4 regions of the Sporosarcina sp. Y1004 genome follow, and region 3 is predicted to be linked to each of the others. Evidence: riboswitches for the same ligand, from Rfam matches in the RefSeq annotation. Region 3 holds a riboswitch; each other region holds the start of a gene.

Region 1 (5,925 bases), on a different contig from region 3:
AGCTTTCTTGGCTGTCCGCGATCGTGATATTGCGGCACAAATTATGGGGATAAATTTATTTAAATATAAAGTCATGGCATTTGCAATTAGTTCGTTTTTTGTCGGGATTGCTGGTGCATTGTTGGCACACTACACAATGATTGTTAGCCCGGAACTTTATAATTTTCACGTTTCAATCGAATATTTGGCAATGATTTTAATCGGTGGTCTAGGCAGTGTATTTGGCTCGATTCTAGGAGCTGTATTTATTACACTCCTGCCTGTAAGTCTTGGGGTAATCATCGATGTTATGGCAGGTTTGATGCCTGATTTGTACCAACTATTTTCCGCTTTTAAAGACTTTACTTTTGGAGCAGTTATTATTTTGTTTTTAATATTTGAACCGGGAGGATTGGCTCATATCTGGCTCAATATTAAGAAGTACTTCAAATTGTGGCCATTTTCTTATTAAAACGAACGGGATTCCGAAACCTATCATCAAACAATGTATGCGGGTTTCTTTCCATATGATAAAAAAGGGGGAGTATTTTTGAAAAACAGAAAAAGTAAATTTATCGTTTCTTTAATCGGTATCATGTTGGTATTAATTCTTGGTGCATGTGCTGAAGAAGAGGGAGACGCGAGCGAAAAAGCCGCAGATGGAGAACGAACGGTTGTAATTGGTGGACTATACGATATTACAGGAGCAACTGGTGATGTTGGGACACCTTACGCCGAGGGAGAACAAGCATATTTCAAACATCTAAAGAATAAAGGCGGAGTTGAAGGGTTGAATATTGAACTGAACGGAAAAGATTATGCTTATGCTATTCCGGAAGCGCAAAAAATCTATCAGGCACTCCGAGATAAAGAAAAAGTTTCAGCCATACTCGGTTGGGGGACTGGTGATACGGAAGCGTTGCGTCAGCAAGTAGCAAATGATAAACTCCCGTTCTTCTCTGCTTCATACTCCGAGAGCTTGAAAGATCTTGGCGAAAGTCCATATAATTTCCTGGTAGCTGCATCGTACTCGGATCAAGGCCGTTCTGTATTGAAATGGATACAAGAGAATCATAAAGGATCTGATCCGACAGTAGCGTTATTATATAATGACACAGCGTTCGGACGGTCACCAATTGAAGATATTAAAGCCTATGCTGCCGAAATTGGTATTGAAATTGTTGATGAGCAAATAGTTGACGTTCAAGCAACAGAGGCTCAATCCCAATTATTAAATATGAAAAAGAAAAATCCTGACTATGCAATTATTCAGGAAACATGGGGAGCAACAGCAACAATCTTAAGAGATGCTAAAACACTTGATATTGAAACACAATTCATCGGTTTAAACTGGGCTTCTGGTGAAGGCGTTATAGCTATTGTAGGTGAAGAAATTGCTGAAGGATATATCGGAATCCTATCACATGCACTGCCTTATGAAGACCTACCAGGTATGGCTGATGTGAAAGAGTATTTGGAAGCTGAAGGCAAGACGCTTGAGGATATTAATCAGAAGTTCATTCAAGGATGGACGACTGCGAAAATATTAGTAGCTGGGATTGAAGAGGCTGCAAAAGTACATCCAGATGGTGATCTTACAGGGGAGGAGATCCGTACAGGTATTGAATCTATTAAGGATTTAGACCTCGGTGGATTGGGTGCTCCGGTCAGTTTTAGCGCAGAAAGTCATATGGGTACTGAGCAGACACGTCTAGGTATCGTAAAAGACGGACAATGGGAACCGTTGACTGATTACTTTAGCTACAACGATTAATTTAAAATGGACAACCCATACTAAACCAGTGCATCCAGAAACAAGAATGGGAATAGTAATTGATATTCATATGCTTACCTTTTTGTTTTCTTTGGTGGAAGGAGGAAATAAATGCTCCATGTCAAAAATATTGAAGCAGTTTACTCGAAAAATATTCTTGCATTGAAAGGGATGTCACTTCATGTTCCTGAAGGTAATATAATTGCCTTACTGGGCAGCAACGGAGCAGGTAAGTCGACAACTTTAAAAGCGATTTCAGGTTTGCTTTCCGGTGATGGAGGACAAATAACTGATGGAACTATCGAATTTGAAGGTGAAAAAATAAACGATATCACACCTGACGTAATTGTTAGAAAGGGAATATTCCTATGCATGGAGGGAAGACGTGTATTTAAAGATCTAACTGTTGAAGAAAATTTAATGGCTGGAGCTTATACACGGAAGGATCGTTCTAATATCAAGTCTGATATAGAAAAGATTTACACTTATTTTGCAAAACTTAAAGCTCTTCAAAACCAAAAAGCGGGATTCCTGTCTGGTGGGGAGCAGCAAATGCTTGCAATTGGCAGAGGCATTATGGCAAAACCAAAGCTATTATTACTGGATGAACCTTCATTAGGGATTGCACCGCTGCTCGTTAAAGAGATTTTTCAAAATATTAAACAAATCAATCAAGAAGAGGGCACATCTATATTAGTTGTTGAGCAGAATGCCAATGTTGCACTGTCAATTTCTGACTATGGCTATATTATGGAAAGTGGGCGGGTTGTAATGCAAGGCGATGCAAACTACCTATTATCAAACGAAGAAGTACGTGAACATTATTTAGGTATGGGAAAAGAAGGAGAAAAGAATTATAAAGAAAATAAAGTTTATAGAAAACGCCAAAGGGTAGTGTGGTAACGGTCATAATAATCGCTAGTAATTGAATTGTGAAAAACGCTCTCTGGAGTATTGAACAGATAAATTGAAATTACTAACAACTTCATATTTTGCATCTAGAGAAGCTCAGGAACTGGCTGATGGCGCATCAGCAACCTCAGTCTGACTGAAAGGTGCTAAATCCAGTAAGAGTGAAATCTTGAGATATTAGAGTAACAGTTGATGATTGCTTAACCCTCTTTTCTATTTTGAAAAGAGGTTTTTTTCTATTCAGATTTACGAATGATAAAGATGGAACGTCAAGAGGAGTGGTTAAAGAAGTTGTACGAGAAAGAGATAAAAATTAATAATAACGTCAAATCAAATTGAAGAACAAGTTTCTGTCTTGGTTCCGGAATTGATCGGAGAAGTGTTAACTGTGACGTAGAATATCGTGAATGAAGGAACAACCCAAGTAAGCTTTCTATATCCTAAAGATCAAGGAACGCAAAAGTTTTTAAAGCAAGTCTAGCCAAAGGATTTCACATATTCTATCTAACGATTTTTCCTTGGTGGAATGACTCATATTTAATTAATAATGAAATATAATTGAATTTTGTTTCAAACTGATTCATTATTAATATTAGACCGTCTTTTGGTGATCACTAGATTGAGGTTACTAATAAGAAATTAGTTCTACAAAGGATGTTTGTTCATGCAAGAAGACAATATTACGAGAATAAATTTAGATGGAAAAGAATTAATTCTTATTGGAACAGCCCACGTTTCAAAGCAAAGTGCAGATCAGGTAAAAGAAGTAATCGACAGAGAGAGACCTGATTCGGTTTGTATTGAATTGGATGAACAACGTTATCAATCTATCATGGAAGGAAGCAAGTGGAAGGAGACAGATATTTTTAAGGTAATAAAAGAAAAGAAAGCATCTTTACTTTTAATGAATCTGGCAATTTCCTCCTTTCAAAACCGTTTAGCAAAACAATTTAATATAAAGCCTGGGCAGGAAATGATTCAGGGGATTGAATCGGCAAATGAAGTTGGTGCAGAACTTGTGCTCGCCGATCGTAATATTCAAATAACGTTCTCCAGAATTTGGGGTAATATCGGTTTTATGGGGAAAAGCCAACTTCTCACGTCGGTCGTATATAGTATATTCAGCAAAGAAAGCATTTCAGAAGAAGACCTAGAAAAAATGAAATCAAAGGACACTTTAAATGCGGTATTAAACGATTTCACAGAAACTTTTCCGAAACTAAAGGAGCCTTTAATTGATGAACGTGATCAGTATTTAGCACAGAAAATTAAAGATGCACCGGGGAAAAAAGTAGTGGCTGTTTTAGGGGCGGCACATATTCCAGGGATTACCAAGGAAATTCATAATGAGCATGATTTACAAGCATTATCGCAAACGCCCGTCAAATCAAAACTACCTAAAATTATTGGGTGGGCAATTCCAGTGCTCCTTCTTTCTATAATTGCATATACTTTTATTTCAAATCCTTCCGCGGGTTTTGACCAAGCGCTAAGTTGGATATTGTGGACGGGTAGTCTTTCGGCAATTGGTGCGGCTGCGGCACTGGGACATCCACTAGCCATTTTGGCTGCCTTTGTTTCGGCTCCAATAACAACCCTACATCCTTTGATTGCAGCGGGGTGGGTATCCGGAATTGTTCAGGCATTTTTCCGTAGACCAAGCGTTGGCGATTTCGAAAGATTATCTGAAGATGTATTTTCGATTAAAGGTTTTTGGGCAAATAGGGTAACACGAGTCTTATTAGTTGTCGTCCTCACAAACCTAGGAGGTACATTAGGTACCTTTATAGGTGGGGCTGATGTCATACGTGTATTCTTTGAGAACTTTAAATGAAAAATAGATAGCTTTTTTGTTATCGACACAAGAAGGATATTTAAAACCAATTAAACCAATAGACTTTAATTTATTATCTGATAAGTCATTGACAATGTCTTTTTCATAATGTAATATTGGTCTCAACTTAATAGTTCATATCTTATCTAGAGAGGTTGAGGGACTGGCCCAATGAAACCTCGGCAACAGACTGTTTAGTACTGTGCCAATTCCATTAAACGAAAGTTTAGAAGATAAGAAGAGAAATTTTTTGTTCGATTAATTAACCTCTTCTTGCACTATTAAGAAGTGGTTTTTTATTTTCTACGTAATAGAATACATGCTAATTAGACAACTAAAGGCATCTTTTAATCGATTATTTGTATCGGTTTAAAAGTTGTCTTTTTTTGTAAACTAAATAGAGAAAATGGGGGAGAGAATAATGACAGAATCTACAAATATCGTTTGGCACGAATCAGAGGTAACAAAAGACAATCGCCAAGAAGCTAAGGGGCATAAAAGTGCAATTCTATGGTTTACAGGACTTTCAGGATCAGGAAAGTCGACGATTTCAGTAGCGTTAGAAACAGCGTTACATAAAAAAGGTATTCATACCTATCGGTTGGATGGAGATAATGTCCGGCATGGTTTAAATAAGAATTTAGGGTTTAGTCCAGATGACCGAACGGAAAATATTCGTAGAATCGGTGAAGTCTCAAAACTAATGATTGATGCAGGATTGTTCACGTTAACAGCGTTCATTTCTCCATACAAGGAAGATCGGGATCAAGTGCGCGACCTCGTCGAACCAAATGAATTTATCGAGGTTTACGTGAAGGCTAGTTTAGAAACATGTGAAGAACGCGATACAAAGGGACTCTACAAGAAAGCCAGATTGGGAGAGTTGAAAAATTTCACAGGAATCGATGCTCCTTATGACGTACCTGTTGACCCAGAAATCACTATTGATACAAATAAGCTAAGCGTTGAAGAATCCGTTAAAGTCATCGTAAATTATTTAAACGAAAATAAATATATCTGAAAAAACCAATAGACATGTAACTTCTTGGTGTTGTAGGAATAGAATACCTTTAAACCGACTTGACAGATAGGATTAATAAAGATATTGTTAATTTCAATCATAAGTAGAACGGGAATTCTAACTGAATGTAAAATTCCGAACATATGAACAATAGATGGCTTTAACCATTGAATGGTTAACTTCGTCTTAAAAAGAGAAGTTACATCATTAATTTTATGAGGGGAGAAGTTTCTATGGTGAAACTAACGTATGACACATGGTTTAAGCCTACTGAAACGTTTAACATTGACGACGAGTCAAAGGGTGCTTTAAATGTTTTGAGATGGGCTTATGACGAATATGATGCTGATCTTGTATATGCATGTAGCTTTGGTGTAGAAGGAATTGTGATGCTTGATTTGATTT
Region 2 (5,925 bases), on a different contig from region 3:
CCACTCGGGTTTACCAAAACCTTCAAAATCCGAATCAATCACTTTTTCAAATTCTGCTGACTCTACGATTTCAATAATATCTTTAGCAAATTGTTTATCGGTATTTTCCGTTTTTACTGCAACAACATTTCTGTAAATATCGAGCATATCTTCCAGAACCAACGCATCCAATAAATTCATGCTTGCAGCAAGTGCGAAGTTTCCAGGAACGGCTGCTAAATCAGTGCCATCAAGGGAGCGTGGAAGCTGTCCCGCTTCGATAGGTTGAAATACTAAGTTCTTCTTGTTCATTGTGATATCCTTTTCGGATACTTTTAATACTTCTGCATTAGGATCGAATTCAATCAGACCCACGTCTTGTAACACTAATAGAGCACGAGCCCCATTGACAGGATCGTTTGGAATGGCAATTTTTGCGCCTTCCTCAATTTCTTCGATAGACTTGAATTTATTGGAGAATATCCCCATTGGAGCTGTTGGAACGATAATCAGTGGTGACAATTCCGCTTTAGTTTCTTTCACAACATTCTCCAAGTAAGTCGTGTTCTGGAACAAGTTTGCATCAATATCACCACTTGCTAAGGAGTTGTTCGGCTGAATATAATCGCTGAACTCGACTAGTTCCACTTTATATCCTTTTTCTTCAAGTCCGGGAATAATCGCCTTTTTTAACATATCGCTGTACGGTCCTGCAGTCGAACCAAGCTTCAAGGATTTATCATCAGATGCTTCTTCTTTACCACCACAAGCGGCAAGCACTGTTCCAAGTATAATGACTACTACAACAAATAGAAACTTTTTCATAATTTTTTCTCTCCCTATCATCTTTTATCAACAACTTTTGAAATACGATCTCCTGCAAATTGAATTAGTTGTACAAAAATTATTAATATCACGACAGTGACAACCATAATCGTATTGTCGTAACGATAATAACCAAACCGGATTGCTAAATCGCCGATTCCTCCACCGCCGACAACGCCTGCCATCGCCGAATAGGCGACTAAACTAATGACTGTCATTGTCACACCTTGAATAATACTTGTTTTCGCTTCCGGCAGTAGCACATCTTTGATAATCATCCATGGCGTCGCACCTACCGCGATTGCAGCTTCAATGACACCTTTATCAATTTCACGTAGCGAAGTCTGCACGATTCTAGCAAAAAATGGAATCGCAGCAGCAGATAACGAAACGCTCGCTGCGCCAGGACCAATCGGAGTTCCTACTATTAAAATAGTCAACGGGATCAGCGCGACTAGTAAAATAATGAACGGAACAGAACGGACCATATTGACGATAAAACCGAGAACTGAATTCAATACCCTGTTCTCTAAAAACAGTCCTTTTTCCGTGGTGAACAATAGGATTCCTAACGGCAGTCCAATAACTAGCGCGATGGCAAGAGAAATACCTATCATATAAAGCGTCTCACCAAATGCTTTCGTAATATCAGGCATTAGCTCCATAACATGTTGAATATCAATTCCCATATTCAATAACCTCCACTTGGGCAGCCCGCGATGACATATAGGCAATGGCCTTTTCTATTTCGTCATCTTCCCCTTTAAGTTCCATTAAAAAAGTACCTAGAGGCATTTCTTGAATATATTCAATCGAGCCATGAAGGAAATTACCTTGTACCCTAAATTGCTGGACCATATCTGAGATAATTCCCTCGCCCGCCACATCCCCTTTAAACATAACTTTAACGAGTTGTCCCGTACACCTACTCAATATTGCTGATGGAACATCAAACGATACGACACTACTGATAAACTCCTTGGTTAATGTTTCTTGAGGGTTTGAAAAGATATCATATACTTGTCCTTCTTCAATCACTTTGCCATTTTGCATAATCGCCATTCGATCGCAAATTTCCTTCACTACATTCATCTCATGCGTAATAAGAACAATTGTAATACGCAATTCCTTATTGATTTTTTTCAAAAGCCGTAAGATTGATAGCGTTGTATTCGGATCGAGTGCGGAAGTTGCTTCATCACAAAGCAAAACGGATGGGTTATTCGCAAGCGCACGAGCAATGCCCACTCTCTGCTTTTGGCCACCACTTAACTGTGCAGGATAGACGTCACGCTTATCAGAAAGGCTGACCATTTCAAGCAACTCTGTCACCCGTGTATTTATTTTATCGGGAGATGTTTTTGCAGCTCGCAATGCAAATGCAATATTTTCAAATACAGTCTTTTGGCTGATTAAATAAAAGTGCTGAAAAATCATTCCGATTTTCAAACGCGCCAGACGAAGTTTATTTCCTTTTAGATTCATCAGATTTAAACCGTCGACTAAAATCGTTCCACTCGTTGGTTTCTCCAATAAGTTGAGGCATCTGATAAGTGAGCTTTTCCCTGCGCCCGAGTAACCGACGATTCCGAAAATCTCTCCTGTGTTTATGTCTAACGACACATTATCAACGCCGGTAACAACTCTCTCTTTTGTTGTATATACTTTCGACACGTTTTGTATTTGTATCATATAAATCTCCTCTTTCTTTAAATGGAAGTATGAAATCTCTGGATGCCTGACCATATAAAAATGCTTCTTTCATAATAAGAAAGAAGCACCGAAAAAGGTTTCAGCTCATCTTTCAGAATGAATTTCACTCTGTAGGAGTTAGCACCTTCCTTGCTTTACACAAGGGGTTGCTGGACGTCATCGGGCCTATCCCTCAGTCTCTCTTGATAAGTACCATTATATTATTGTTTTGATGATATACCATTAATAGTAGTCATTTCTAATTAATTTGTCAACCTATCATCATGCTATCCTTTTCGGAAGTATTGTCAATTAAGTTGCATTCCATGTATACTAACCTTAAAATAATAGTTTTTTACTATATAGAAAACGGGGTTATTAAATGGCACTATCAAATCGATTAAAAAACTTACCGCCGCACTTTTTCGCATCACTTGTACGAAATGTTGAAGAAGCTCTTTCGGAAGGTCGAGACGTTATTAACTTGGGGCGTGGTAACCCCGATCAACCTACTCCACCTCACATTGTAAAAGCACTTCAAGAAGCGGTTGAAGATCCAGCAACACACGGGTACTCCCCGTTCAGAGGAACGCCCGAATTAAAACAGGCGGTTGCCGACTTTTATAAGCGAGAATACGATGTTCAAATTGACCCGACAACAGAAGTCGCAATTCTATTTGGTACAAAACCCGGCTTGGTTGAGTTACCGCTTGCCATAATGAACGAAGGTGAATTACTTTTGCTTCCGGATCCTGGATATCCCGATTATTTATCAAGTGTAAGCTTGGCAAACATTAAATATGATTTAATGCCATTGGTAGCTGAGAATGATTTTTTACCTGATTATAATGCCTTAACGGAAGAACAAAAAAAACAAGCAAAATTAATGTATCTGAACTACCCGAACAATCCAACCAGCGCAACTGCCAATATACCTTTCTTCGAAGAAACGGTTGCATTGGCAAAAGCCAATGATATTGCCATCCTTCACGACTTCGCTTACGGTGGAATCGGTTTTGACGGCGTTAAGCCTGTCAGTTTCCTACAGGCGGAAGGCGCTAAAGACGTTGGCATTGAAACGTACACGTTGTCAAAGACCTATAACATGGCCGGTTGGCGGGTCGGCTTCGCTATCGGTAATGCCGATATCATAGAAGCAATCAACTTATTACAAGACCATCTATTCATTGATATTTTCCCGGCTGTTCAGCGCGCGGCTGCGGCTGCGTTAACAGGAAGCCAAGATTGTGTAGATGAACTCGTATCCCTCTACGAAGGTCGCAGAAATGTCCTAATTTCCGAATGTAGACGAATCGGTTGGGACGTCGTTGCCCCAACAGCTTCTTTCTTCGCTTGGTTGCCTGTTCCAATAGGATATACAAGTGAGTCTTTCACCAATTTACTATTGGATAAAGCGGACATTGCCGTTGCACCAGGGCACGCCTTCGGAAAACATGGCGAAGGTTATGTACGCGTAGGCTTATTAGTAGAAGAAGATCGTATAGTTGAAGCAATTGCAAGGATTGAAAAACTCGGTCTATTTTCTTAATGATTATTGTGTATGTTGAAATATAGAATCATTTTAACTTCGCTTGCGCTAAGGAATGGCTCTGGCTGCCCTTGAATGGAGCCTATGCACAGTTTATACACCGTATTCACTATTTCCACTCATCTAATTACCAAAGTAAGGGATCAAAACTTGTGTAGTTTTGATCCCTTACTTTTATGTTAATTCATATTAAAATTTAATGTTATCCGGGTCTGGACCAACTCGATGATTCTTATTCAAACTATCGATGCGTGCCATATCTTCTGCTGTTAACTTGAAATCGAACACGGTAGCGTTTTCGGCGATGCGATGTTCTTTCGTAGATTTCGGAATTGTGATAACGCCATTTTGTAAGTCCCAGCGTAAAATGACTTGGGCTATGGATTTACCATATTTATCGGCAATTTCTTGAAGTTCCGTATTATCGAGCAACCCTCCCTGCATAAGCGGAGACCATGCTTCCAATTGAATATCATGTTGTCGGCAAAATGCATGCAGTTCTTTTTGTGTCAAACGTGGATGATATTCCACTTGGTTTAGCATCGGTTTAATTTCCGCATCTTTCATCAAATCTTCCAGGTGATGAATCTGGAAGTTACTTACACCGATTGCTTTAACCCGACCATCCTTATAAAGGGTTTCCATTGCGCGCCATGCTTCTTTATATTTACCAGCTACTGGCCAATGAATTAGGTATAAATCCAAATATTCTACACCTAGTTTAGTTAAGCTTTCTTCATAAGCTGCGATTGTCGTTTCGTACCCCAACTCTGAATTCCAGACTTTTGATGTGATGAATAGATCTTCTCTTGCAACTCCAGATTCCGCCATTGCTTGACGAACACCTTGTCCCACGCCAACTTCATTGCCATAAATCGCGGCTGTATCGATACTGCGATAGCCATGTGTAATTGCAGTTTTCACTGCATTCACCAGTTCTTGTCCCTCTTTAACTTTAAATACCCCAAGACCCAACCAAGGCATTTTCACGCCATTTTGCAATTTTGTTGTTGATTGTAAGTTGTTCATAATTCAATTCCCTCCAATGTTGTAATTACCACTATATTGCAATCATTTCTCATCTAAAATTGCTTCCTTATTCAGGATGTACCTAGTTTTTGCTGATCTTTCCTTTCCAGCGCTCCGCTGATTCCTGTTAATAGTGCGGCAACCAGTACCATTGTCCCTCCAATCCAAGCCGTATGAATAAGCCCGATTGAATCTGTTACTACTCCGCCTGCGTAGGCACCTATAGCAATTCCCGCATTAAATGCAGCTATGTTCATTGCGGAGGCTATGTCTACTGCACCTGGCACAAAACGTTCGGCTAACATGACGACATACACTTGAAGTCCCGAAACGTTCATAAATGCAAACAAGCCCATGAAAATTATTGTGATAAGACCTGCGACCTTAAATGGTACCGTAAACGTCAAAACAATAAGCACAATTGCCTGGGCAATAAACATATAGAATAGCGAGCCGATCGGGTTTTTATTTGATAGTTTTCCGCCTATCATATTACCGATTGCAATCGCGATTCCATAAACAAGTAAAATCATCACGATTGTTCCTTGTTTAAATCCTGTTATCGTTTGAAGCATCGGTGATAAGTATGTGAATACGACAAATGTTCCTCCGTACCCAAGTGCCGTAATCGTCAATACTAGCAATATCCGACTATTTGTCACGAGCTTGACTTGGTTCCGAATAGATGTGGGTTTGCTTTGACGTAAATCGGATGGTACAAGAATACTATTCGCAATTAACCCTATAATCCCTATAATTACGATTGCCACAAAAGCATAGCGCCAACCAAATTGCTGTCCAATAAATGTACCGAATGGAACTCCTGTAATCGTAGCAACTGTGAGTCCTGT
Region 3 (5,925 bases):
GATTGATGGCCGGGTTGGCACTTGCAGGAATCTCCTGGCTGAAATGGGCAAGATTTATGATTCCACTAGTCATCTTGATGTTCGTTACGTGTGCGATTATGGTAACGATTGTTCATTTGTTTGTGTGGCCGGCTTAGGTTTTGGTATGTAGGGGTATTGTAGTTCTGTTGTTAAGTTGAAGAACTGAATAGGTAAATCGCATACCTTTAGACAATAAAATTATACGAAAAAACGCAGAGGTTGTACCGACCCCCGAGAGTTAGAATTTTTCACTCTAACTTTCGAGGATTGTACCATTTTATCCGATGCGTTTTTTATAATTTATGATTAAGCCAAGAACACCCGTGACTTCAGACGTGGGATGAATTGGCTTTCTTTTTTTGTTTTAAAGCGACATTGCCATGCGAACACCTGTTCTTTTTGGTAGAATATTCTTAGGAAGGCAGGTGACGAACTATGGAGCCGAATAAAGAATATCGAACTATCCGATTTACACTATTCCCCGTCAACCGGAACAGTCGCATCATGCAAATGCTTTTCAAGATCAGCACGGAAATCTGCTTTCTGCGCGTCACTCCAACCAAGCTCTTTGCTCATCATTGCGATGACGGACACTTTCCACTCGTTCACCCATTGAATATCAAACAGTAATGCGCCCGTACGTCGCCAGAAAAAGTCGACGGGTGTACGGACGAATTCATCTGTGATCGAGTAAAGGACTTGCGTATAGAGGTAGACGGGTAGCCCAGAATCTTGCGCTGCCTGCTCGTTTTTCTGTAATAAATCAAAAAGGATATCTACATTTGAGCCATACTTTTTCACGAGGGACTGCGCTCTTTCCTGATCCAATCCGAGTTTTATGCCTTGTTTGATTTTCCGATACATGAACGTTTCAAAGTTTCGGGAACCTCCGACGTGTCCGCCTGAAATGGGCATATTCTTCGTGCTGGACGGAGAAAATAATACTCCTGTATCTGTTTTGAGTTTTGATGCGACGACATCTACAATCGTCTCCGCCATTTTTCGATAGCCCGTCAGTTTTCCTCCAGCAATGGTGATTAACCCCGAAGCGGACTCCCAGATTTCATCTTTTCTTGAAACTTCGGATGCCCCTTTACCTTTTTCATTGATCAAAGGCCGTAGCCCAACCCAGCTGGATTCAATATCACTCGCCGCAATGGTTAACTTCGGAAAGATGAGAGCGATGGCGTCCATCAAATAATCGCGGTCGCTTACGGTCATTCGGGGATGAACCATGTCCCCTTTGTAATCAGTGTCTGTCGTCCCGACGTACGTTTTCCCATCCCGTGGGATTGCCAACACCATCCGGCCATCTGGCGTGTCAAAGTAAACAATCTGATTCAAAGGAAATACACTTTGGTCAAAAACGAGATGAATGCCCTTCGTCAAACGAATTTCCCGTGAATCCAAGGAGTTGTCTTTCTCCCTCAATGTATCCACCCATGGTCCGGCAGCGTTCACTATTGTTTTTGCGCGTATTTCACTAGTTTTGCCATTTAATTGGTCAACGACGGATACGCCTGTAACGTTTCCTTCATTGTAAATAAAATCAGTCACTTTTGTATAATTGAATACAGTAGCGCCTTGACTGACAGCTTCTTTCATCACTTCAATCGTCAGTCTCGCATCATCCGATCGGTATTCAACGAAACGGCCAGCCCCAAGTAACCCTTCAGTTCTGAGTTTAGGCTCCGCATGCAACGCTCTTTCTCTAGTCAACATACTTTTTCGTTCTTCTTTTTTCACGCCCGCCAAAAAATCATAGACGCGTAACCCGATAGAGGTACTGAATTTACCCATTGATCCGTCCTTATAAATCGGCAATAGCAGCCACTCGGGCTTCGTCACATGGGGTCCGTTTTCATAGACGACCGCCCGTTCCTTGCCTGTTTCCGCAACGATCTTCACTTCAAGGTTTTTCAGGTAACGCAAGCCGCCATGAATCATTTTTGTGGAACGACTGGACGTCCCAGCAGCAAAATCCTGCATTTCCACAAGCACTGTTTTCATGCCGCGACTGGCTGCGTCCAAGGCAATTCCAGCCCCCGTAATGCCGCCTCCGATGATTAATACATCAAATTCTTCCGCTTGTAATGTTGAGAGTTCTTCATTTTTATGTAACTCATTAGGTTGTTCACTCATTATAGTTAAAGCCTCCACATATTGTATTGGTCCATTAATTATACTACAATTTAGATAACTGAATCTCTTGATTTACAAAACGTTTAGAAAATAGTAATATGTAGCCAGTGTTTTAACTATTTGGTGGGTTTTAATTACATAGACAATTAGTAAGAGGCATGCTATAATTTCATATAACATTGTGCGAATCTAATGGTAATTAAAAATAATAAATATACTCTTATCAGGAGCAGGCGGAGGGAAAAGCCCGATGAAGCCCGGCAACCGACTCAATTGAGCACGGTGCTAATTCTTACAGCATTGATGCTGAAAGATAAGAAGTTGTGTGAAAAACCTCTTCTTAACTGAAGGGGTTTTTTTATCATCATAGACAGTACATAAGGAGGAAATAACATGAATACATCAAGTCATCAGGAACTAGCAACCTATGCATTTTTAGAAATCGATGAAATCGTGAAGTATGTTAAAAAGCGTGGCTTCTTTAGTGAACAAGAACAAGTTGTTGTGACGGAAGTAAGTGATGGGAAGATCAATCATGTTTATCGATTAACGGGGGAACAGAAGAGCTTGATACTCAAGCAGGCTGTACCTTACGCGAGGATTGTTGGAGAGTCAATGCCTATCCCAATCGACCGGGTCGTTCTCGAAGCGAAAGTATTACAGGAATACGATAACATCATTCCCGGTTCTGTTCCGAAAGTGCATCTTCTGGATGAAATCATGGCAATTGTTGTGATGGAAGACATGCATCCGATGGAAATGGGGCGCACGGCTTTGAATAATGGGACGGAATCCACCGTATTTGCGAGAGACATAGGTGTATTCAGTGCGAAGACCACTTTTTATACGTCCGATTTCTACCTGGATCCAAAATTAAAGAAAGAGTTGAATGCCTCTTTTACAAATCCGGCTATGCGGGAAATGACGGAAGAGCTCTCTTTCGATTGTCCATACAATTTGCATGACAGCAATTTCTTTGAAGAAGGCTTGAAAAATGATGTATTATTTCTAAGTCAAGACCACCAGTTAAAGCTGGAAGTCGCGAAATTAAAACATAAGTTCATGACGAAAGCGGATGCGCTCATCCATAGCGATTTACATAGTGGTGCCATTTTCATGGGAGAAGACAAAACAGTTGTATTCGATACCGAGTTTGCTTGTTTTGGGCCGTTTGGATTTGACATGGGGCATTTTATCGCAAGCTTGTTGTTAAATGGAATCGGACATCCTGAATTTCAAACGAAGCGCTATGAACAAGCGCGGGAAGCTTGGTATGCGTACGCCGATACATTCGCCCAAGTTTGGAGAGAAGAATCCAATGAACCTTATACACAACTCGACGGCTTCCTGACGCATGTAATGGATGAGAACTTTACCGATATGCTAGGGTATGCAGGCTGCGAATTGGTCCGCCGCTCTATTGGTATTGCACAAATTGACGATTTAAATTATGAAGAAGATGAAGAAAAACGTATGGCCAGAAGGAAAAAAGTGTTGGAGCTCGGGAAGTATTTGATACTTAACCGTAATACAATACGCTCTCTTGAAGAATTGGAGAGCTGGTTCATCGACAGTAGTCACAAGGAGGAATTTTAATGGGAGTTACAGCCACTTATCTATTTCCGACACATCCAGAGCAAGAAAAAATAGCGGAGCAACATGCACTCGGGCTCACAATTGGGTCTTGGACGGATATTCCGCATCTTGAACAGCAGCAATTGAAGCACCATAAAGGTGAAGTCGTTTCTGTGGAACAAGGGGAAGTGAAGGATACGGTGAAAATCTTTTACCCATCCGCTAACTATTCGGCAGATCTTCCCGCGATCTTCACGACTGTCTACGGCAAGCTTTCTTTTTTTGAAGGCTATGAATTAATCGATTTGGATTTTGGCAAACAATTGCTTGCACAATTTCCAGGACCACGATTCGGTACAAAAGGGATTCGAGAGCAGTTGAATGTGATGGATCGCCCATTGCTGAAAGCCATCTTCAAGGGAGTCATGGGAAGAGATCTCTCCTTTTTCTCCGGCCAACTGGAAGAACTGCTAGCTGGCGGTGTCGATCTCATTAAAGACGATGAAATTCTATTTGAAAATGAATTAACACCGTTTTACAAGCGAATTACAACAGCAAAAGACATTATCGATCGGCATTATGAACAGACAGGAAATCGGGCATTGTATGCAGTGAACTTGTCGGGACGGACGAATGAGCTTCATGACAAGGCAGAACAGGCGGCAGCGCTCGGCGCAAATGCGTTATTATTTAATGTTCACGCGTACGGTTTGGATGCACTTCAAACGTTGCGTGAAAATAACAATATCGGTTTGCCGATTGTTGCGCATTCCGCTTTATCGGGCGTTCTAGCAGGACAAGCAGGTGGCGGATTCTCTTACTCATTATTGGTAGGGAAATTAACGCGACTCATCGGCGGAGATCTGTCCTTGTTCCCAAGTCCTTATGGCAATGTCGCCATTTCGAAATTCGATGCGTTGGCAATCAATGAAGCGCTGATAGAAGACAATGGCTTCGAAAAAACTTTTGCAGTACCATCCGCTGGAATTCACCCAGGCATGGTTCCGCAGTTGCTGAAGGATTTCGGAGATAATCTAGTCGTCAATGCAGGCGGCGGAATATTTGGCCATCCAGATGGACCGACGCAAGGTGCCAAGGCATTCCGGGCGGCGATTGACGCAAGTGTCAAACAAGTTTCACTCGTAGAAGCGGCAAAAACGTCAGAACCTTTGAAGCGCGCCATCGACCAATGGGGCGTTGTCGAGTCAGTATAAGCACAAAATGAGCCTCCTGGGATAGTCCCGAGAGGCTCGTTTTTTATATAGAATGAGTTATTGAAATTCTGCTAATACCGCTTCGTCGCTTTGTGGATGCCTTCGGGACCAGTGAAAAAGAATGATTTCCTTCAATGCCGTTGATTTCCGTTCCGAGCGGACGCTTTCCGCGGGCACGGCTTCAGCCTCCTCGTCACTGCGTTCCTGCGGGGTCTTCAGCTCGCGCTGTTCCCGCTGGAGTCGCCGCTCTGCACTACAATCAACTAGTTCTCATTATAATAAAAGAACTTTTTAAGTGGACGATGTCGCGCCTTCGCTGGATGGTCTCTATGTAGGGAAGCACATTTCGTTATCAGGGATAAGACCTGCAGCCTATAGTGCTTCTTTCTTCAAGGAAATTAGTATCAAATAGTAATCACATTATAATATCAGTCTATACATCACTTTCAATAATGGAGAAATCCAGCGCAGAAGCGACAAGGGGTAGCCGAAGCCCTGAGACTGGATGCGAAGCGTTAATCCAGGCTCATGGCGAGAGGCATCCCCAAAGCGCCAAGCGATCTAAAATGTACACTCTGAATTTAAATCTCTATCAATAATGTACACCCCAGCGCAGGCGCGACAAGGGGTAGCCGAAGCCGTGAGACTGGATGCGAAGCGCTAATCCAGGCTCAGGGCCAGAGGCATCCCCAAAGCGCCAAGCGATCTAAAATGTGCACTCTGAATTAAATCTCTCTCAACAATGGAAAACCCCAGCGCACATATCTAATCACAAACCCGCCACTTCCACACGCCCCGAGAAGAACGTTGCGCCGCCGCCCATATCCGCAATCCGATCCGGCGTTAATGCATTAACCAGACGTTTATGACCCGATTGATCTCCCCATATCCCTTGACTCACAACAACGCCAGGAAGAACCTGCTCGCCGACAGAAACAGTAAACTCACATTCACCGCGCTCATTCCATATACG
Region 4 (5,925 bases), on a different contig from region 3:
TTGTTGTATTGAAATATAAAGAAAAGTGGCTTCTAACTCGTCATTTGGAGCGTGGTGTCGAGTTTCCAGGTGGCAAAGCAGAAGAAGGGGAATCAATCGAAGAAGCGGCCATTCGTGAAACGATTGAAGAAACCGGCGTTAGAATTACGGATGTGCAAAATTTTGCGGAATATGTCGTTCGAAGCAATATCACATTTTGTAAAGCTGTATTCACGGGAAGCGTTGTAGAAATTGATGAAAATCCAACACTTTACGAAACGAATGGCGCTACATGGATGACAAGTGAGGAACTGGACGCGTGTGATGAGTTAAGTTTTCATATGAAAGGCACGGGAATGGAAGCTTTAAGAAAGTGGGTGGAAGCACGTGAGTTATGATGGCACTATTATTCATCGGAAAGCCTATCCTTCGCCAAACCCAAACGTTTATCTTGAAGAAATCACTTATTTTTCGGATGGGCTGAGAGTGAAAGGGCTTATGGCGCAACCGCTTACGCATGGAACCTATGAAGGTATCCTTTATTTAAGAGGCGGTATGCAACATATAGGAATGGTTCGTCCAGCTCGAATTGCCCAGTTTGCTGCGCAAGGGTTCGTTGTATTCGCTCCTTACTACCGTGGGAACCGTGGAGGGGAAGGTCGGGATGAATTCGCAGGTGCCGATCGTCAGGATGCGTTGAATGCTGTAGACGTGCTGAAACAAAATCCTATGACAAACGTCGAGAGGATTCACTTATTCGCGTTTTCACGAGGCGGCATTATGGCTCTGTGGACCGCTATTTTGCGTGATGATATTACTTCGGTTGTTACGTGGTCGGGTGTTTCCGATGTCATTTTTACATACAAAGAACGGAAAGACATGCGGCGGATGATGAAGCGAGTTATCGGTGGAACGCCGAACAGCGTGCCTGATGAATACAGAAAAAGGACAGCGCTGTTTCGCGTAGATGAAATTACTGCACCTGTTCTTATCATTCATGGCATGATTGATGAGAACGTCTCATTCCAACAGGCTGTGTTATTGGAGAACGCATTGCGTGAACATAATAAAGTATACGAGACATGGTACTTCCCAGAATACACGCATTTCATTCCACCGGGCATGAATGCACAGCTTGTTAGAGATTTGACGAGTTGGATGAAGAGACAGTGAGTAGATCATTACTGATTATAATGATAAAAAAACAGGGTAGCACAATAAATGTGCTACCCTGTTTATATCTGATTGTCTTTACGCCATTCCTAGTCTATCGGATATAGACTAAGAGCAATCTTCTTATGCGATTGGTCCGCCTTTATACGTAATCTCTTCTGAAACCGAACCGAATTTCTTAAAGTTTTCACGGAACATAGATGCTAGTTCTTTTGCTTTAAGATCGTAAGCATTTCCATCAGACCATGCATTGCGTGGGTTCAATACTTCTGTCGGAACGCCTTCAATCTCTGTAGGCATTGCAAGACCAAAAATGCTATTCATTTCTGTTTCAACATTATTTAGTTTACCAGCAAGTGCTGCACGAACCATTGCGCGTGTATATTTAAGATCCATACGCTTACCAACACCATATACGCCACCAGTCCAACCTGTATTCACTAGGAATACTTGTGCGTCATGTTCATCAATTTTTTTCCCAAGCATTTCAGCATATACTGTCGCTGGAAGCGGTAGGAAAGGTGATCCGAAGCATGTTGAGAATGTTGCTTCAGGTGATGTGATACCACGCTCAGTTCCAGCAAGTTTCGAAGTGAAACCACTTAGGAAGTGGTACATTGCTTGCTCTTTCGTTAATTTGGAAATAGGGGGCAGTACGCCGAAAGCGTCAGCAGTCAAGAAAATAATTGTTTTCGGATGACCTGCAACTGAAGGGTCAACGATGTTATCGATTGCTTGAATTGGATATGCTGCACGTGTATTTTCAGTCAAAGATCCATCATCGTAATTAGGAATGTTTGTTACTGGGTCGATAACAACGTTTTCAAGAACTGACCCGAAACGAATTGCACCGAAAATTTCAGGTTCTTTTTCTTGAGATAAATTGATACATTTCGCGTAGCAACCACCTTCGATGTTAAAGACACCAGTGTCAGACCAACCGTGTTCATCGTCTCCGATTAATTTGCGGTTCGCGTCAGCTGAAAGTGTTGTTTTACCTGTTCCTGAAAGACCGAAGAACAAAGCGACATCGCCTTCTTCGCCGACGTTCGCAGAACAGTGCATAGGCATGATGCCATTCTCAGGTAGGAAGTAGTTCATGACAGAGAAGATTGCTTTTTTCATTTCACCAGCATATTCAGTACCACCAATGAGAACGATGCGTTTTTCCATAGACACAATAATGAACGTCTCGGAATTCGTACCGTCAACTGCAGGATCCGCTTTAAAAGAAGGAGCTGAAATGATAGTAAATTGCGCTTCGTGTTTCGAGAGCTCTACTTCAGTCGGGCGAATAAACAATTGATGGACGAATAGGTTATGCCAAGCAAATTCATTCACGACTTGAATGGATAGACGTGAAGCTGGATCTGCACCAGCGAATCCTTTGAAGACGAACAGTTCGTCTTTAACTTTTAAGTGTGTAAGCATTTTATTATATAATGAGTCAAATACATCAGATGAAATCGGACGGTTTACGCTGCCCCAATCGATTTTGTCTTTGGAGGACGCTTCCTCGACAATATATTTATCTTTAGGGGAACGACCTGTATACTTCCCTGTTTGAGCCGTGACTGCTCCATCGGAAGTCAGTTGAGCTTCTCCACGTGATATCGCTTTTTCAACAAGTTGTGGTACTGAAAGTTGAATTTTTATATTTTCACCGGAAAGAAGGTTATTTAGATCGTCGCTAATCTTTGCTGTAATCATAATTATGTACCGTCCTTTACTCATAGTCCCATATAATTGGGTGTCATGTCATCACATTTCTTAAATAGTATAACACATTAAGAATAATAATCTATATTAATCAAAATCTCAAGCAATTAGTTGTAAAATCGGCAAAGAAATTTGACAGGGAACAAGTTTTTTCGTAGCATATATAGTTGAACGGATACTCTTATCCCGAGCTGGTGGAGGGGTCAGGCCCAATGAAACCCGGCAACCTGCAATGACTTATTTGTCTGCGCAAAGGTGCCAAACCTGTAGCAAGGCACAGTCCTTGTATGATAAGAGTGAAAGGTGCTTTTAAAATCATGCCTTTCCTCATGTATTAGTACGTGAGCGAAGGGCTTTTTAATTTGTTTAGCCCTTTATCCTCGTGTATAGAGCTCGCAGTGGCTTGTAGTCTTTCCTGAATCCGGGAGGACTCTACATGGGACATATGAGTACCGTATCAATCTCGTAGGATATAAGGAGGAAAAGACATGACTAACCGCCGACTGTTTACTTCAGAATCGGTAACTGAAGGACATCCAGACAAAATGTGCGACCAAATTTCAGATGCTATCCTTGATGCTATTTTGGAGGAAGATCCAAATGCACGCGTAGCATGTGAAACGACAATCACTACAGGACTGGTACTCGTAGCAGGTGAAATCACGACGACTACATATGTCGATATTCCAAAAGTTGTGCGCGAAACTGTTAAAGGCATTGGTTACGTTCGAGCGAAATACGGATTTGATTGGGAAACGTCTGCAGTTCTCACTGCGATCGATGAACAATCAGCCGATATTGCTGCGGGTGTTGACCAAGCACTTGAAGCGCGTGAAGGATTAATGACAGATGACGAACTTGAAGATATTGGAGCAGGCGACCAAGGTTTGATGTTCGGATATGCTTGTAATGAGACACCAGAACTGATGCCATTACCAATTAGCTTAGCCCATAAACTATCCTTTAAACTTGCACAAGTACGTAAAGATGAAACACTTTCGTACCTAAGACCGGATGGGAAAACGCAAGTGACTGTAGAGTATGATGGAAATAATATACCCGTCAGAATTGATACGATTGTTATTTCAGCACAACATCATCCTGAAGTGACACTTGAGCAGATTCAAAGTGATATTAAGGAATTCGTTATTAATCCAGTTGTACCAACTAATTTAATTGATGAAGAAACAAAGTACTTCATCAATCCAACTGGACGATTTGTAATAGGCGGACCTCAAGGAGATGCAGGTCTGACTGGGCGTAAAATCATTGTTGATACGTATGGCGGTTATGCCCGTCATGGCGGTGGGGCATTTTCGGGGAAAGATCCTACGAAAGTGGACCGCTCAGCTTCATACGCGGCTCGTTATGTTGCAAAAAACATCGTTGCAGCAGAACTTGCAGACCGCTGTGAAGTCCAGTTGGCTTATGCAATCGGTGTAGCTCAACCTGTATCGATTTCGATTGATACATTCGGAACAGGTACTGTTGAGGAGAGTAAACTTGTGGAATTGACACGTGAACTCTTTGACCTTCGTCCAGCAGGTATCATTAAAATGCTTAATCTCCGTCGTCCTATCTACAAGCAGACGGCAGCGTATGGTCACTTCGGCCGCACGGATGTTGATCTGCCATGGGAGCAAACGGATAAAGCTGGAGCTTTGAAAGAACTAACAGGGAAATAATTATTGAAAATGCCGGAAGCAAGGACTCCTCCTTAGCTTCCGGCATTTTTTATCGTGTGTTATTATCCTTCAATAAAAAAAGCCGCCAATCAATGGCGGCAATACATCACTTTTGTAGACTCTTATAATATTGCCCTTTTTCCGCGTATTCACGAACAATTCTTTCCATATCTGCACGGTCATCTTCATTCAGTTCTCGAACAACTTTTGCCGGTGAACCGAGTGCTAACATATTCGGTGGAATCTTCTTACCGGGCGGTACTAGACTGCCCGCTCCAATAAATGCCCCCTCGCCGATTTCAGCCCCGTCTAGAATGATGGAGCCCATGCCAATCAGCGCCCCTTTTTTTATAGTGCAGCTATGTAGAGTAACTTGGTGTCCAATCGACACTTCGTCCTCAAGGATTAGTGGAGAGTGCGGGCTTTGATGTAGGCAGCACAAGTCTTGCACGTTCACTTTACGTCCGATAATTGTAGCTGAGACATCACCGCGAATCACAGTATTGAACCAGATTGACGATTCGGCACCAATTGTTACATCTCCAGAAATTGTTGTATAATCTGCAATGAATACGGATGGATCGATTACGGGTGTTTTATCTTTGTAGGGATAAATCATTCAACTCTCCTCATTTCTTTATGTAGTGTATAATTATCGTAACAAAGATTAGGATTTTATAGTAGGTTAAGAGTTAAACAATAGAAAGAAAATAATGTAATAGGTTAGGGGAAGATGACCGTGTGGAAATGGGAAGCGGAAGGACAGCCTAAAGCTGTCGTGGCGATCGTTCATAATGTGTACGAACATCATAGTAGAAATGCTTGGCTCATTCAGAAGCTTCGTAATAGTGGTTTCCATGTCGTGGCAGGTGATTTACCTGGACACGGAGTAGAAAGCCAAGGGAAAATCCACAACGAACAGGTTGATACATACACTAAATATGTGGAAAAGTTAATAGAGGTCGGTCTCGGTGATAATCTACCTTTTTTTATTATAGGACATGGAATGGGTGCGACGTTCGTCATGCGTCTTTTGCAAAGAAAGAAAATTGAGTGTGCAGGAGTTGTATTCAGTTCGCCTTGGTTGGCGCTGCGTCACCAACCGCCGAAGTTTTCGAACGTACTGACTAAACTTTCATCTTCTACTAAGCTGGATCATGAAATTGATGTTGAAATGTTGACTCGTAACAGTGAGTTATATGAAGAAATACGGTCAGATGAGAATTATGGCACTGAAAGCACGGTATCTTGGTACAAAGAGTTACAGGCATTCATGAAATTGGTGGTACAGCACGAAGGAAATATGCATGATACTCCAGTTTTAATGCACATTGCAGAGGAAGATAAAATTACGGATACCTCCACTGTG

What was found. Region 3 has a riboswitch for S-adenosylmethionine ahead of mtnK (S-methyl-5-thioribose kinase). Riboswitches for the same ligand answer to the same signal wherever they lie in the genome.
Region 1: linked by a shared signal. The riboswitch ahead of AC25Y6_RS15595 (TraB/GumN family protein) and the one ahead of mtnK (S-methyl-5-thioribose kinase) in region 3 are both predicted to bind S-adenosylmethionine.
Region 2: linked by a shared signal. The riboswitch ahead of AC25Y6_RS05135 (methionine ABC transporter ATP-binding protein) and the one ahead of mtnK (S-methyl-5-thioribose kinase) in region 3 are both predicted to bind S-adenosylmethionine.
Region 4: linked by a shared signal. The riboswitch ahead of metK (methionine adenosyltransferase) and the one ahead of mtnK (S-methyl-5-thioribose kinase) in region 3 are both predicted to bind S-adenosylmethionine.

What each region holds. Positions count from the first base shown of each region.
Region 1 is NZ_JBYHFQ010000026.1:42,720-48,644, reverse strand. It holds gene AC25Y6_RS15610 (branched-chain amino acid ABC transporter permease) at 1-451, shown strand, start outside; gene AC25Y6_RS15605 (ABC transporter substrate-binding protein) at 575-1,753, shown strand; gene AC25Y6_RS15600 (ABC transporter ATP-binding protein) at 1,865-2,656, shown strand; SAM riboswitch class I at 2,745-2,848, shown strand; gene AC25Y6_RS15595 (TraB/GumN family protein) at 3,330-4,499, shown strand; SAM riboswitch class I at 4,639-4,739, shown strand; gene cysC (adenylyl-sulfate kinase) at 4,921-5,520, shown strand; gene AC25Y6_RS15585 (phosphoadenylyl-sulfate reductase) at 5,754-5,925, shown strand, end outside.
Region 2 is NZ_JBYHFQ010000005.1:42,684-48,608, forward strand. It holds gene AC25Y6_RS05125 (MetQ/NlpA family ABC transporter substrate-binding protein) at 1-804, opposite strand, end outside; gene AC25Y6_RS05130 (methionine ABC transporter permease) at 822-1,493, opposite strand; gene AC25Y6_RS05135 (methionine ABC transporter ATP-binding protein) at 1,483-2,496, opposite strand; SAM riboswitch class I at 2,599-2,709, opposite strand; gene AC25Y6_RS05140 (aminotransferase class I/II-fold pyridoxal phosphate-dependent enzyme) at 2,879-4,045, shown strand; gene AC25Y6_RS05145 (aldo/keto reductase) at 4,235-5,077, opposite strand; gene AC25Y6_RS05150 (MFS transporter) at 5,146-5,925, opposite strand, start outside.
Region 3 is NZ_JBYHFQ010000021.1:55,631-61,555, forward strand. It holds gene AC25Y6_RS14040 (YfcC family protein) at 1-137, shown strand, start outside; gene AC25Y6_RS14045 (glycerol-3-phosphate dehydrogenase/oxidase) at 496-2,166, opposite strand; SAM riboswitch class I at 2,381-2,483, shown strand; gene mtnK (S-methyl-5-thioribose kinase) at 2,557-3,759, shown strand; gene AC25Y6_RS14055 (2,3-diketo-5-methylthiopentyl-1-phosphate enolase) at 3,759-4,952, shown strand; gene AC25Y6_RS14060 (molybdopterin oxidoreductase family protein) at 5,722-5,925, opposite strand, start outside.
Region 4 is NZ_JBYHFQ010000022.1:11,472-17,396, forward strand. It holds gene AC25Y6_RS14160 (NUDIX domain-containing protein) at 1-377, shown strand, start outside; gene AC25Y6_RS14165 (alpha/beta hydrolase family protein) at 367-1,152, shown strand; gene pckA (phosphoenolpyruvate carboxykinase (ATP)) at 1,276-2,862, opposite strand; SAM riboswitch class I at 3,050-3,168, shown strand; gene metK (methionine adenosyltransferase) at 3,360-4,556, shown strand; gene AC25Y6_RS14180 (gamma carbonic anhydrase) at 4,663-5,175, opposite strand; gene AC25Y6_RS14185 (alpha/beta hydrolase) at 5,290-5,925, shown strand, end outside.